One region of the Enterococcus sp. DJ147D b genome, then DNA from elsewhere that is predicted to be linked to it. Evidence: riboswitches for the same ligand, from Rfam matches in the RefSeq annotation. Region 1 holds a riboswitch; the other holds the start of a gene.
The links. A riboswitch is a leader RNA that binds a small molecule or an ion and turns the genes downstream of it on or off. The one in region 1 is predicted to bind thiamine pyrophosphate.

Region 1 (6,638 bases):
ATTGGCACTTGTGTCCACACTCTATCTAATCCAATTTCACCAATTATGTTGGCTTTTTCCAAATAAGGTAAGACTTCTTCAAACTGGTAACGATCTGCTTTCCAAGGATGAACACCAAAACTTAACATTTGAAGACGTCCCTCTTTAGTCAATCGCCGATTTTCTTTCCATTCTTCCGGCGAGTCACAATTTAGAATCGTCAATATCTGATGTTTTTGTTGCTGTTGTGCTAATTCTGCACTTCCTGCCAAATGACAATGTCCATCAATCAACATATGTTTCACCTGCTAACAATTGATAGATGTTTTGTTTCAGCATTGCTTGTTCGCCAAGCCAACTCCTTGTTCGTTTTTCTTCTGGTAACTTGATATCTGCAATGATTTGCGCGGGTCGAGCAGACAGCACTAAAATTCGATTGGATAAATAGATTGCTTCTTCGATATCGTGGGTCACTAGTAAAGTAGTCCTCGTTTTTTGTCTTGGTAACTGGAGTAGCCAGTCTTGCATCTGACTTCGAGTCATCGCATCCAACGCACCAAACGGCTCATCTAACAATAAGTAGTCAGCTGGATTCATCATAGTTCGCAATAATGCAACTCGTTGTTTCATACCACCGGAAAGTTGTTCTGGTAAAAAACTACTATATTTTTTCAATCCAAATAATTGCAGTTCTGCCATTACTTTTTCTTGATTGATTTTTTGATGGTTGATTTTTTGATACAATGTGACATTTTGAAAAACACTAGCCCATGGTAATAATAGATCTTCTTGTGGCATATAACTAAACGCTGTATTTAATCCTGTAATTGGTTCCCCATCAACAAAAATATCTCCTGACGTTGGCGTCATTACACCAGTTAAAACTTTCAATAAAGTTGATTTGCCTGCACCACTTGGAGCAATGATCGATACAAACGAATTCTTTTCAACAATAAGATTCATTTCTTTTAAAATCTCTAAGTTATCAATCGTTACAGTTAACTGATTGATTTTAATTGCCACGTCTTTTCCTCCTATTGAATAAATTGATTTGTGAATAATTCTTTTGAATCCACTTTTTCTTTAATTAGCCCACTCTCTTGCATAAAATCAGTATAGTTGTCCCACACGTTTTCTTGCATCAATCCCCATTTCTCTGGTTCATCGGTATAATTTTCTGAAACAAATGCTTGTGACTCTTCCAAGAAACTTAATTGGTTGTCTGATGCGTACTTATGCAAAATTTTTGCACTTGCTTGTGGCTGTTTGATTGCTTCTTGATAACCTTTTTTTGTTGCATCCATAAATTTTCCAACTATTTGGGGCTCTTGTTCTATCATTTTATCACTTGTAATAATAACAGGAGTATAATAATCTAAACGTTCATCTAGTTCTCTCAACGGAAGATAATTCAAGTCAATTTGCGCTTCTTTTGCCTTAATCATATCCCAGCCTTCAAAATACCACTGTAAATCGACACCTTTTCCTAAAGCTTCTGGTCCTTCTCCAGTGCTCCCAACAATTGTTAACTTAGAAAAATCTGCATTATCATGCTCCATAACTGCTTTCAATACCGCTTCTTCACTAGGACTTTGCCAACCTGCATAAGTTTTCCCCTCAAAATCCTTTGGTTTCGTTATCCCGCTGTCTTTCGTTGCGACAAATCCAGAAGTATTGTGTTTCATAATCGTCGCAAGCGCTTTTACCGGAATGGATTGACCATCAGCATGTGCGTAAGTGACATCTTCTTGGTAACTAACGCCGAATTGTGCTTTGTCTGCACCCACTAAACCAATACTTGTCGAATCGTCCCCTGGCTCAATGATATTCACATTCAAACCTGCTTCTTTATAGTAACCTTGTTCTTTGGCAACATAGATACCTGTATGATTCGTATTTGGCACATAGTCTAACACAAGAGTGACATCCGTTAATTTTTTTGTGGTATCCGTATCACTTGCTTCCTGTTTATTTGAACCACACGCGGTAAATAGTAACAAAGCCGGTACTAACCATAACAATTTTTTCATTTTCTTCCTCTTCCTATTCTCTAGTGTACAACCAATAATAATAACTTTTCTTTACTAACACACTTAAGCCATTCAACAACAAACTAAGAACGACCACACAAAGGATTGCTGCGAAAACCTTGTCGATTTGATAACTGTTTTTTACACGAATCATATAGTAACCTAATCCTGACTGTGCGCTTAGCCATTCTCCAACGATTGCACCGCTGACACAATAAGTTGCCGCAACTTTTAGCCCAGAAAAGAACCCCACAAGACCTTCAGGAATTTTGAAGATTCGATAGATCTGTCCTGTGCTTGCCCCCATTGTTCGCAAAAATATAATTTGTTCCCTTGATGCTTTGCTCAATGAATCCGCAAAAGAAACGACTATCGGAAAGTAACTCATCAAGATAACTAAAATCACTTTCGGCATTAGTCCAAAACCAAACCACAACGTAAGTAATGGTCCCAATACCATGATTGGCAAAGTTTGTGACACCACCAAGATAGGATAAATTGCAGTCTTTAATAAGTCATAATAGTCCATCAGCAATGCTGTGAAAAACGCAATGATTCCTGCAATCACTAGGCCTAATAAGGCCTCACTCAAAGTCGTGAGCGAATGAAAAAACAGCGTGTGCCAATCAGCAAACAATGCTTGGAAAACGGCAATTGGACTAGGCAAGATAAAAGTTGGTGTCTGCAAGAGTTGAACACTGACTTGCCAAATCAGTAGCAAAACGCAAATACTGATTGCTGGATATAAATGTTTCTTCAATAGTTCACCTCCTAAATGAATCGAATTTAACACTGGAACAAAAAAACGCTTGTTTGCGGACACAACATAGGTCTCACTTAAACAAGCGTTTGCTATGTTTCTCCCTTCACCAGTATTAACTGACAGGTTCGATGGGTCTAAGTTCACAACTTACTCTCATGCCGTTTACGACATCCCCAGAAACAAGTATTCATTTTTTTCAGTGTAGCATAACAAAATTCGGGCAACAAGCACTTCTTCTTAATTTATCCCTTCACTATTTCAGTAAATAGGGTAAATCACTAGCCAATGTTGGATAACCAAAGATCCATTGATCCACGATTTCTTTCGTCAACTGTTGATTGATAGCTATCGCTAGAAAATCAATCAGTTCATCTGCTTGTTCACTTAGGACGCTGGCACCAATCAAAAAGTTTTCTTTATTAAAAAAAAACTTTGCTTTAGCTAACGGTTCATTTACTCGATGATAAGTAAACCAATCCGTCATTTCTTGGGTAACTGTTACTGTTTGCCTGTCATCTTCGACTTTCGTTACTCCAACAGTTGCAATCTTTGGACTACCGTAAACGATAGTGGGAATGACAGGATACTTAATGGCTTCTTGCAGTTCTTTTGTCACTTTTCTAGCAACATATTGTCCTTCAAATGTCGCCACAGGCGTTAATTTTGGTAACTGTTTCTCAATAATGTCTCCGCAAGCAAAAATTTTGGGATTTGTTGTTTGAAGAAATTCGTTGACCATGATCCCTTTTTTCGTAAAAGCAACATTGGCACGCTCCAAATGTAAAGATTCAACATTTGGTTGGCGACCAGTTGCGCAAAAAATAGCGTCTGCTTCAAACGTTTCTTTCTCAGCAATCAACTGTAATTTTCCATTTTGACGCGTGATTTTTTTTGTATCTACATCAAAAGCAAACTGGATTCCAGCTTTTTTCATTTGAATAATGGCCTCTTGAACCAATTCTTCATCAAATTCTTTTAAAGGTCGCTGATTGTGATGCACGATGGTTACTTCACTCCCCGCCGCGTGAGCAATTGTCGCTAATTCAAAGGAAATATAGCCTCCACCAATAAAAATCAGTTGTTTTGGTAAATCGGAAAGCGCTAGAAAATCAGTACTCGTTTGTAAATATTCCTTTCCTTCTATCGGCAAGATCGTTGGACGTTGCCCAGTTGCCAGCACAAAGTGTTTTCCGCGAAATGTTTTTCCCATTAATTCAATCGTTTCTTCGTCAAGAAAACTTGCTGTTCCAGTCAGATGATCGATTCCTGCTTGGCTTAATTCTTTTTGGCGATTTGCAGAGACTGGATCAGTAAATGTTCGTTTAAAAGACTGAAGTTCTTGCCAATTCAATGGTGGTACTTCAGAGAACCCTTTACCAAGCAATTGCTTGACCCGATTACGTGCTTCCACACCACCTATCAAGATTTTTTTGGGATCACATCCTCGATTGGGACATGTCCCTCCCCACAAGTTTTCTTCAATTACTAATACTTGTTGCTGCTTTGCTTTCAACTCATAAGCGGCACTTAATCCAGCCACTCCTGAACCAATCACAATTGCGTCATACTCCTTCATCGTTTGTTCGACTCCTTTCGACTTAAAAATGCAAAGACATCTTGACCAGACAATTCTCCAATAAGCTTTCCTTGATTGATGACTTGAACAACTGGTGCTTGGGCTAATTTTTGATAAGCCTGAGTTAATGGAGCTGTGATCTCAATCATAGGAACATTTTTATCTGTTATTTCTTTGTCATAGAAACCTAAAGCGATCAGTTCTTCCACCAAAATTTCTTTTTGATTGGTTTCTTCAAAAAAGCTTTGAACAAATGCGTTATTTGGTTGCTTCAATAGTTTTTCCGGTGTATCACATTGAATCAACTGACCGTCTTTCATGACACCTATTCGACTACCTAGTTTGACTGCTTCTTCCATATTGTGTGTAACAAAAACGACAGTCGTCCCTAATTCTTGATGTAATGAAAGAACTAATTCTTGCAAGGAAGCACGTGAAAGAGGATCAAGTGCACTAAACGGTTCATCCATCAAAATGATTTCTGGATTGGCAGCAATTGCACGTAGAATACCGATTCGTTGTTGCTCTCCACCAGATAATTCCCGTGGAAAGCGATCTCGATAATCCGTTGGCGAAAGCCCTACTTTTTCCAATAACTGATCCACTTGTCGTTCCCGTCTTGACTTGTCCCAGCCTAGCATCTCTGGTATCACTTCAATATTTTGTTTAACAGTCATAGTTGGAAATAAAGCGATTTGTTGTAAAACATATCCCATCTTCCACCGCAATTTTTGTAAATTGTAGCTAGTTAATTTTTCACCTTTAAAATATATCTCCCCACTCGTTGGCTTGATCAATCCATTGATCATCTTCAGCGTACTTGTTTTTCCACTACCAGACGGGCCTACTAATACGAAAATCTCACCTGGATGAACAACAAAGTTTAGTTGATCGATCACAACTTTTTCAGCAAATTTTTTTTGGACTTGATGAAACTCGATGATTTCTGTCATTTTTCAGCCTCCTTGCTCAACCCAATCGTTACTAAAAACTCGTGGGCGACTTGTGCTGGTTCTCGTTTTTCAACATTTACTTGGTAATTCATCTCAATCATTTCTTCTTCAGTGATTTTCCCACCAAGTTGATTCAAGGCATTCACGATTTCTGGATGTTTATTAGCAAAATTTTCCTTCATTAGAGGTGCACCTTGGTAAGGGGGAAATAGTTGTAAATCGTCTTTTAAAGTCACTAATCCATATTCTTTTAACTCACTATCTGTCGAGTAAGCATCAATTATATTGACGTCCCCATTCTTGATTGCTTGATAACGAAGACTTGGTTCCATGCTTTGGACACTTGGAAATGCTAGATGATAAACCGATTGGATTCCGCGATAACCATCGTTACGATCAATAAATTCCAAAGTGAAACCTGCTTTGAGTTGATTGTTCACTTTGATCAAATCAGAAATCGTTTCTAACTGATGCTCTTTAGCAAAGGACTCTTTCACTGCTAGTGCATAAGTATTTTGATACGCCATTGGTTCTAAGAAAGTCATTGCTTCTTGTTGCTGGAGCAACTCTTTTGCTTGTTGATACGTATCTTTTTCGGATAACTTCGTTTCTTTCATTGCTTCTGGAACCTTGACCAAGCTTTCTAAAACCGTTCCAGTAAATTCTGGATAGATATCGATTTGCTCATTATGTAAGGCGCTAAACAAAAAGCTCGTCTTTCCAAAATTTGGTTTGATTTCAACAGCAAGATCTGGATTTTTTTCCTCAATCAGTTCTTTATACATCTCAATCAAAATTTCTGGTTCTGAACCAAGTTTACCCGCAATTACTACAGGCTCTTCTTTCACAAAAAATGTTTGGTAAGCGGATACGCCTCCAAGGACGCCAATTGTCAAGGCTAAAACAATCAAGGTGTATAGCGGTCGAACACGTTGTAACAAACGAATCAAACTACTAAAAATAATAGCTAGTAATGCCGAACTAATAGCACCAATCAGTGTCAACGCAGGTGTATTGCGATCGATTCCCAACAAGATAAACGTTCCTAAACCACCTGCACCAATCAACGCTGCTAAGGTAGCCGTTCCAATAATCAAAACCAACGCTGTACGAATCCCCGAAATAATTACTGGCAACGCAATTGGTAATTCAACTTTGATTAAACGTCGCATTCGAGACATGCCAAAAGCTACAGCTGCTTCTTCAATTGATGGGTCGATTTCAGTTAAACCAATATACGTATTTTGAAAAATAGGTAGTAATGCATATACGACCAAAGCAATCAATGCTGGCACTGTACCAATTCCAACAAACGGAATCAATAATCCTAATAAGGC
Region 2 (6,638 bases), 320 kb from region 1:
GAGGATACGTATGAAACAAATTCCCAAATATATGGAAATTTATTTAGATGTTAAACGGAAAATCATGGATGATGGGTATCAGGTTGGCACCAAATTACCGACTGGTAACCAATTAGCAGAAGAATATGGAACAAGCAAATTAACTGTAAAAAAGGGGATTGATTTATTAGTATCTGAGGGTGTTTTGCGGACGCGTAGCGGATTTGGTACAGAAGTTTTGCGTAAACCAATTGATAATTCAAAAGTTTTTGGTCCAAACGAAGGTTTACTGAGCACGATGGGGGAAGAACATGTGGACTCTGAGATCCATACTTTTTCGATTGAACTTCCTTCAAATGAGGTGGCAGAAATGCTACAAATCAGCGAGAAAGATTACATTTACAATATTATCCGAAGTCGATTCATAGACCACCAACCTTATTCAATTGAACAAACATTTATGCCACTGGCTATTATACCTGGGCTGGAACCTAAGCATTTGAAAAAATCAGTTTATGCTTATATAACAGACGAATTAAATCTGGAAATAAAGTCCTCTCATTTGTGGATCAAGGGAGATGTGGCTAATGAGTTTGATGCAAAAATCCTAAATATCGATCCTGGTGAATTTATGATTGAAGTAGATAAAGTTGTCTCGTTGTCCTCAGGAGTACCGTTTGAATATTCTTTATCTAGACATATTTACAAGGACTTTGTTTTTGAAGCAATCTTTGTTGAAAAATAAAAATCGCATATTCAACTAAAATAAACAGCAAGTTAAGTCTATTTCTTGCTGTTTATTTTTTATTTTTGCAAAAGTATATATTTTTTAAAAAAGATATTTACTTTACTTAGAAGACGAGTTATTATCTAGAGGAAGGCAATCGCTTACAAACAAAGGGGGAGAGTTTTATGGGTAAAAGTAAAAAAGAGGTCATCCTTGAAAAATTTGGGATAATCGCAACAAGATTAGGAAATCAGATTCACTTACGAACACTGCGAGACGCATTTGCAACGTTCATGCCGTTTATGATGTTAGCTGGGTTTGTTACTTTGATTAACTATGTCATATTGGAGCCAACAGGTTTTTTAGGTCACTTTATTCGGCCCGAAACTTTATCAACGATTCAAGAAATCGGAATTTCAATTAGCAACGGTACACTGAGTATTACAACGTTATTAGTTGTAGCAGCAGTCTCTTATCATATGTGTGTTAGCCGCAATTATCAAAATTCAATCGCTGCAGTGCTAGTTGCTATTTCTACTTTCATTGTTCTCACACCAATGGTTATGATGTTTACTCCAGAAAATAGTCAAAAAGCAATAGAAGTGAATGGCGTGATTCCGATTGCTTACACCGGAGCTTCAGGCATGTTTGTCGGTATTTTTGTCGGCCTTGCAGCCACCGAATTATTTATCAAATTATCTAAAAATGAAAAACTTCAGATCAATTTATCTGGCAATATTCCGCCAGCTGTTCTGAAATCATTTAATGTCTTGATTCCGATTATGTTGACCATTACCATATTCGCAATTGGTTCATTTACTATCAATCAGTTATTCCATATGGATGTCAATACATTGATCACAACGATTATTACAAAACCTTTGAGCAAAATCACTACTGGGCTACCAGGATTCTTATTGTTAACATCCATTGCAAATTTATTTTTTGGTTTTGGCATTCATCAGGCTGTCATTTCTGGTTCATTACTCGATCCTTTTTTGATTCAAAATATGCAAGAAAACATGGCTGCCTACGCTAATAAAGAAGAGATTCCTCACATCATCAACATGGCTTTCAAAGATACGTTTGCTGTAATGGGCGGCTCTGGTAATACGATTGCCTTACTTATTGCGATTTTTATTTTTAGTCGTCGTAAAGACTACAAAGACTTTGCTAAATTATCTGTTACACCCGCTATTTTCAATATCAGCGAGCCGATTATTTTTGGGTTACCCATTGTGTTTAATATTAGCTTGATTATTCCATTCGTTTTAGCACCAATATTTTCACTAACTGTTGCTTATTTTGCAACAGCAGTTGGATTGATCAATCACGTCGTTGTCCAAATTCCTTGGACGACACCGCCAATCATTTCTGGGTTCTTAGCGACTGGTGGGGATTGGCGTGCTGCAGTTCTTCAAATTCTGATTATTGCTGCCAGTGTGTTCATCTACTTACCGTTTTTACGTATTGACGAAAAAGTTACGTCGAATATGACAAAATAACTTTCAAATAGCTTAAAAAAAGCGAACAGCCAATTGTTCGCTTTTTGTTTGCTTAAACAAAAAATTTCTTTTCACTTCTGACAAAAGAAAAAATATGTTATGCTAGATAAGTAAAAAATAATAGAATCTACTCACAAAGGGGAGCCTTTCGAGGCTGAGAATGAGTTTACTCTAAACCCTCCGTACCTGTTTCGGTCATACGAACGTAGGAATTGTGACGAGTGGAAGTGTAGCTAACACTTCTCCTTTGTGAATTGTGATGATTCTAAAGGAGGAGTTTTTTTATGCATTCAGAAACAAAAGTGTGGATTGAAGGGACGATTATTGCAGCATTAGCGATGGTGCTTTCACTGATTCCACTCGATATTGGAAGCAGTTTTACCTTATCAATTGGACAAATTCCAATAACTATTTATGCTTTACGTAGAGGCTTTAAAGCAGGATTAGGTGCTGGGTTGATTTGGGGATTATTACACTTTTTAATGGGGAAAGTTCAATTTTTGAGTGTCCCACAAGTTTTAATTGAGTATCCAATCGCATTTACCTTTGCTGGGTTTGCTGGAGTGTTTGCCTTGTCCTTACATCGCGCAATGGTGAATGGGGAAACATCCAAAATTTATGGGATCCTAATTGTCTCATCGGTGGTTGGAACCTTCACTCGCTTTTTCTGGCATTTTGTTGCTGGTGGTATTTTTTGGGGGGATTATGCACCGGAAGGGATGAATCCTTGGATATTTTCATTTGTTATGAATGGCGCGAGTGGTTTAGCCACTGCAATTGTCGTCGCAATTGTGGTCGTTATCTGTTATCGAGTAGCACCAAAGCTATTTGATCCACAAAAATAAAACAAAAAACTCTTAAAAGACTTTTTGTTATCGAAGTCTTTTAAGAGTTTTTTGTTTATGCCAGCGATTTCTTTGCTAGCTGCGAAGGAGAAAGACCATAATATTTTTTGAAGAGTTTACTAAAATGATACGCATCTTGATAACCTACAGCTTGAGAAATTTCTCTGATTGTTAATTGTTCGTTTGCTAGTAGTTCCTTAGCATGTTTCAGTCGAACTTGGATAAGATAATTGATAGGGCTCATACCCGTAGACTCTTTAAAAACTTTTGATAAATATGTGGGGCTAACATACAACGTGTCAGCTAATTGCTCTAAAGTAATTTCTTGCGTGTGATGATTTTCCAAATAATAAATCGCATGGTTGACTAAATATTGTTTTCGTTTGGCATTTTTTGAAAGTGCCAAAGTGACCGTATTATCTTGCGTTTTTTCTAGACTTCTTAAAATGAGTACTAACATCTCAATGATTAACGCTTTGACCATTAATTGAAATTCTGGTTGTTCTTCACCATATTCTTTGACGAGGCGCCACGCTTTGTCGAGAAACTCCCATTGATATTCTCCAAGATTAAGAATTGCATTTTTTGTTGGTAAGTGATTTCTCTTTAGTCCGTCTAATGAAATATTCGTTAACCCAATATGAAGTTGATGAGAATAGGTTCCTTGTTTTTGTTCTTCCCCGTGATGGGTTCCAGGATTAAAGAGCATAATTTGACCAGCATTTAATTGAAATTCTTGTCCTTCGATTGTATAGTTCGCTTGCCCCTCTAACACGATACTGATTTCTAGAAAATCATGGGTATGGCTGTCACTTTTGTTTCCTTGTTCGTTCCAAGGATCAAAAGCATAAATAATTTCTGGGTTAAATATTTGGGCATTTGTATAACTCATGAATGAAAACCCTTTCTTTTAGATTTGATAATATTGTACATCAAAACAAGTAAGAATAACCATTTTCTTTCGAATTTATTAAGAATAAGCTAATACTTGATTGAGAAAAGGCTTTCGTATAGGAGGGAAAATAAAATGAGCAATTATCAATGGATTTGGCAGTATGTAAAGAAATATGCAAATAAAGGATTTCTGGCAATTATTTTTTTAATAATCAATGCGCTTTTAATTGTAGTCAACCCATTAGTGGCTGGTGAGATTGTAGATAAAGTAATTGAAAAAGGGGAAGCAAATTTATTAATTCCGTTATTAGCATTGATGATTGGTATCACGATTTTTCGAACAATCATTCGTTATACTTATCAGATTTTATTTGAACGAATTGGTCAGAACAGTTTGTTCGAGCTACGGCAAGAAATGTATCAAAAATTACAAGAACTTGATTTTGATTTCTTCAATCACACTCGAGTTGGCGACATCATGGCTAGAATGACAGGGGATACAGATGCTATTCGTCATTTTGTTTCGTGGGTAGTCTATAACATCATTGAATGTATTTTATGGTTCAGTATTGCTGTCATCGTAATGGCAACAATTAATTGGCAATTGATGCTGGCACTGGTTGCAGTCACCCCAATCATTTTCTTACTTACTCAAAAGATGTCGAAGCAAGCGCGACCAATCTTTTTTGAGATTCGAGAAAGTTTTTCTCGTCTGAACTCAATGGTTGAAGAGAATATTGGTGGCAATCGTGTCGTCAAAGCATTTGCTAGGGAAGATTTTGAAATTCAAAAATTTGTGGAGCACAACGAAGATTACAAAGCACAGAACATGAAATCAGCTGAAGTTTCTATGAAATATCTCCCTTGGTTAGATGGATTAGCTGGAAGCTTGAATGTGATTACGCTGATTTTAGGCGGGTTATTTGTTATACAAGGAAAGATGACTTTAGGTGACTTGATTGCTTTTAATGGTTTTTTATGGATGCTGAATCAACCGATGAGAATGAGCGGCTGGTTGATTAACGATGTTCAACGTTTTTCGGCAGCTTGTATCAAAATTCGGCAAATGTTAGGAACTAAACCACAAATTCCTGTATTGACTCACAATGAAGTAAAAAAAATCAAAGGTCATGTTGAATTTAGAGATGTTTCATTTCACTTTTCTGATGATCCTACTACGTTAGTTTTGAAACACATCTCATTCAAGATTAGCCCAGGGCAAACAATTGGCATCTTAGGAGAAACTGGTTCAGGAAAAACAACGCTAGTTAATTTAGTTGGTCGTTTCTATGATCCAACTTCAGGTGAAGTTTTGATTGATGGAAAAAATGCAAAAGAATATCCTGTTCGTCAGTTACGTGAAAATATCTCGATGGTTATGCAAGATGTCTTTTTATTTTCCAATACGATTGAAGACAATATTGCTTTTGGCAATCCATTAGCAAATGAAACATACGTCCAACAAATGGCACAGATTGCTGATGCACATGAATTTATCTCACGGATGCCGGAAGGGTATGAAACGATTGTGGGTGAACGTGGTGTTGGACTTTCTGGTGGACAAAAACAGCGAATATCGTTAGCAAGAGCTTTAACAAAAGATCCCTCTATTCTTATTTTAGATGATACGACTTCAGCAGTTGATATGGAAACCGAATTTAAAATTCAACGAGAGTTAACACAGTTAACAACTGAAAAGACAACATTTATTATTGCTCATCGTATTTCTTCCGTTCGTGAAGCTGATTTGATTCTGATGATGGAAAAAGGACAAGTGATTGAGCAAGGAACGCACAAAGAATTGCTGCAACAAAAAGGACGTTACTACGAAGTTTACCAAAAACAATTAGGCATCCAAGAGAAGGAGGGGAACTAATGGCACGCAATAAATTTGATGTAGATGAAACCTTGGAACAAGAATTCAACTGGTCACATTACCGTCGCTTGGCCATTTATGTGAAACCCTATAAAAAAGCAATTTTTAAGGCTTTGTTCGTTATCATCCTTGCCAATACTGCAGGGATGTTGGGACCTTACTTTACCAAAATTGCTATTGATGATGTGATCCCAAAAGAAAATACGACACTACTGATTCAGATAAGTGTGATTTTCTTGCTCTCTCTGTTTATCATTGGATGGTGTATGCGTTATCGAATTTATGCAATTACCGAGATTGGGCAAGATATTTTGAAAGATATGCGTTATTCAATCTTTGAACATTTACAACATTTACCATTTTCCTATTTCGACAACCGACCTCACGGGAAAATTTTGATTCGTGTCGTTAATTACATCAACACGTTGAGTGACCTGCTAAGTAATGGGTTGATTAATCTGATTTCAGACATTTTTAATGTATTGATCACACTGATATTCATGCTTTTTATTGATGTTAAATTAACGTTGTATAGTTTGATTTTACTACCAATTTTATTTGTGATTGTTATGGTCATCAAGACAAAACAACGTAAAGCATATCAAGTGTTGAGTAATAAGCAATCCAATTTAAATGCTTACATTCATGAAAGTATTTCTGGTATCAAAATCACACAATCTTTTGCTCGTGAACAGGAAAATTATGAAATTTTCAATGAGGTCAGTGACGAATATCGTTCTTCATGGATGAAAGCTGTCAAAGTCCAGTTCATGCTGTGGCCGGGAGTTCAAAACATCGCCGTAATGACAACT

Region 2: another riboswitch for thiamine pyrophosphate. It lies ahead of thiT (energy-coupled thiamine transporter ThiT); the one in region 1 lies ahead of AC4BD1_RS04575 (ABC transporter permease).

The regions. Positions count from the first base shown of each region.
Region 1 is NZ_CM177104.1:937,777-944,414, reverse strand. It holds gene AC4BD1_RS04590 (TatD family hydrolase) at 1-275, opposite strand, end outside; gene AC4BD1_RS04585 (ABC transporter ATP-binding protein) at 265-1,002, opposite strand; gene AC4BD1_RS04580 (ABC transporter substrate-binding protein) at 1,014-2,009, opposite strand; gene AC4BD1_RS04575 (ABC transporter permease) at 2,023-2,769, opposite strand; TPP riboswitch at 2,854-2,958, opposite strand; gene AC4BD1_RS04570 (dihydrolipoyl dehydrogenase family protein) at 3,026-4,348, opposite strand; gene AC4BD1_RS04565 (ABC transporter ATP-binding protein) at 4,345-5,301, opposite strand; gene AC4BD1_RS04560 (ABC transporter permease/substrate-binding protein) at 5,298-6,638, opposite strand, start outside.
Region 2 is NZ_CM177104.1:1,255,546-1,262,183, forward strand. It holds gene AC4BD1_RS06025 (GntR family transcriptional regulator) at 11-724, shown strand; gene AC4BD1_RS06030 (PTS sugar transporter subunit IIC) at 892-2,211, shown strand; TPP riboswitch at 2,339-2,440, shown strand; gene thiT (energy-coupled thiamine transporter ThiT) at 2,496-3,056, shown strand; gene AC4BD1_RS06040 (AraC family transcriptional regulator) at 3,112-3,948, opposite strand; gene AC4BD1_RS06045 (ABC transporter ATP-binding protein) at 4,084-5,826, shown strand; gene AC4BD1_RS06050 (ABC transporter ATP-binding protein) at 5,826-6,638, shown strand, end outside.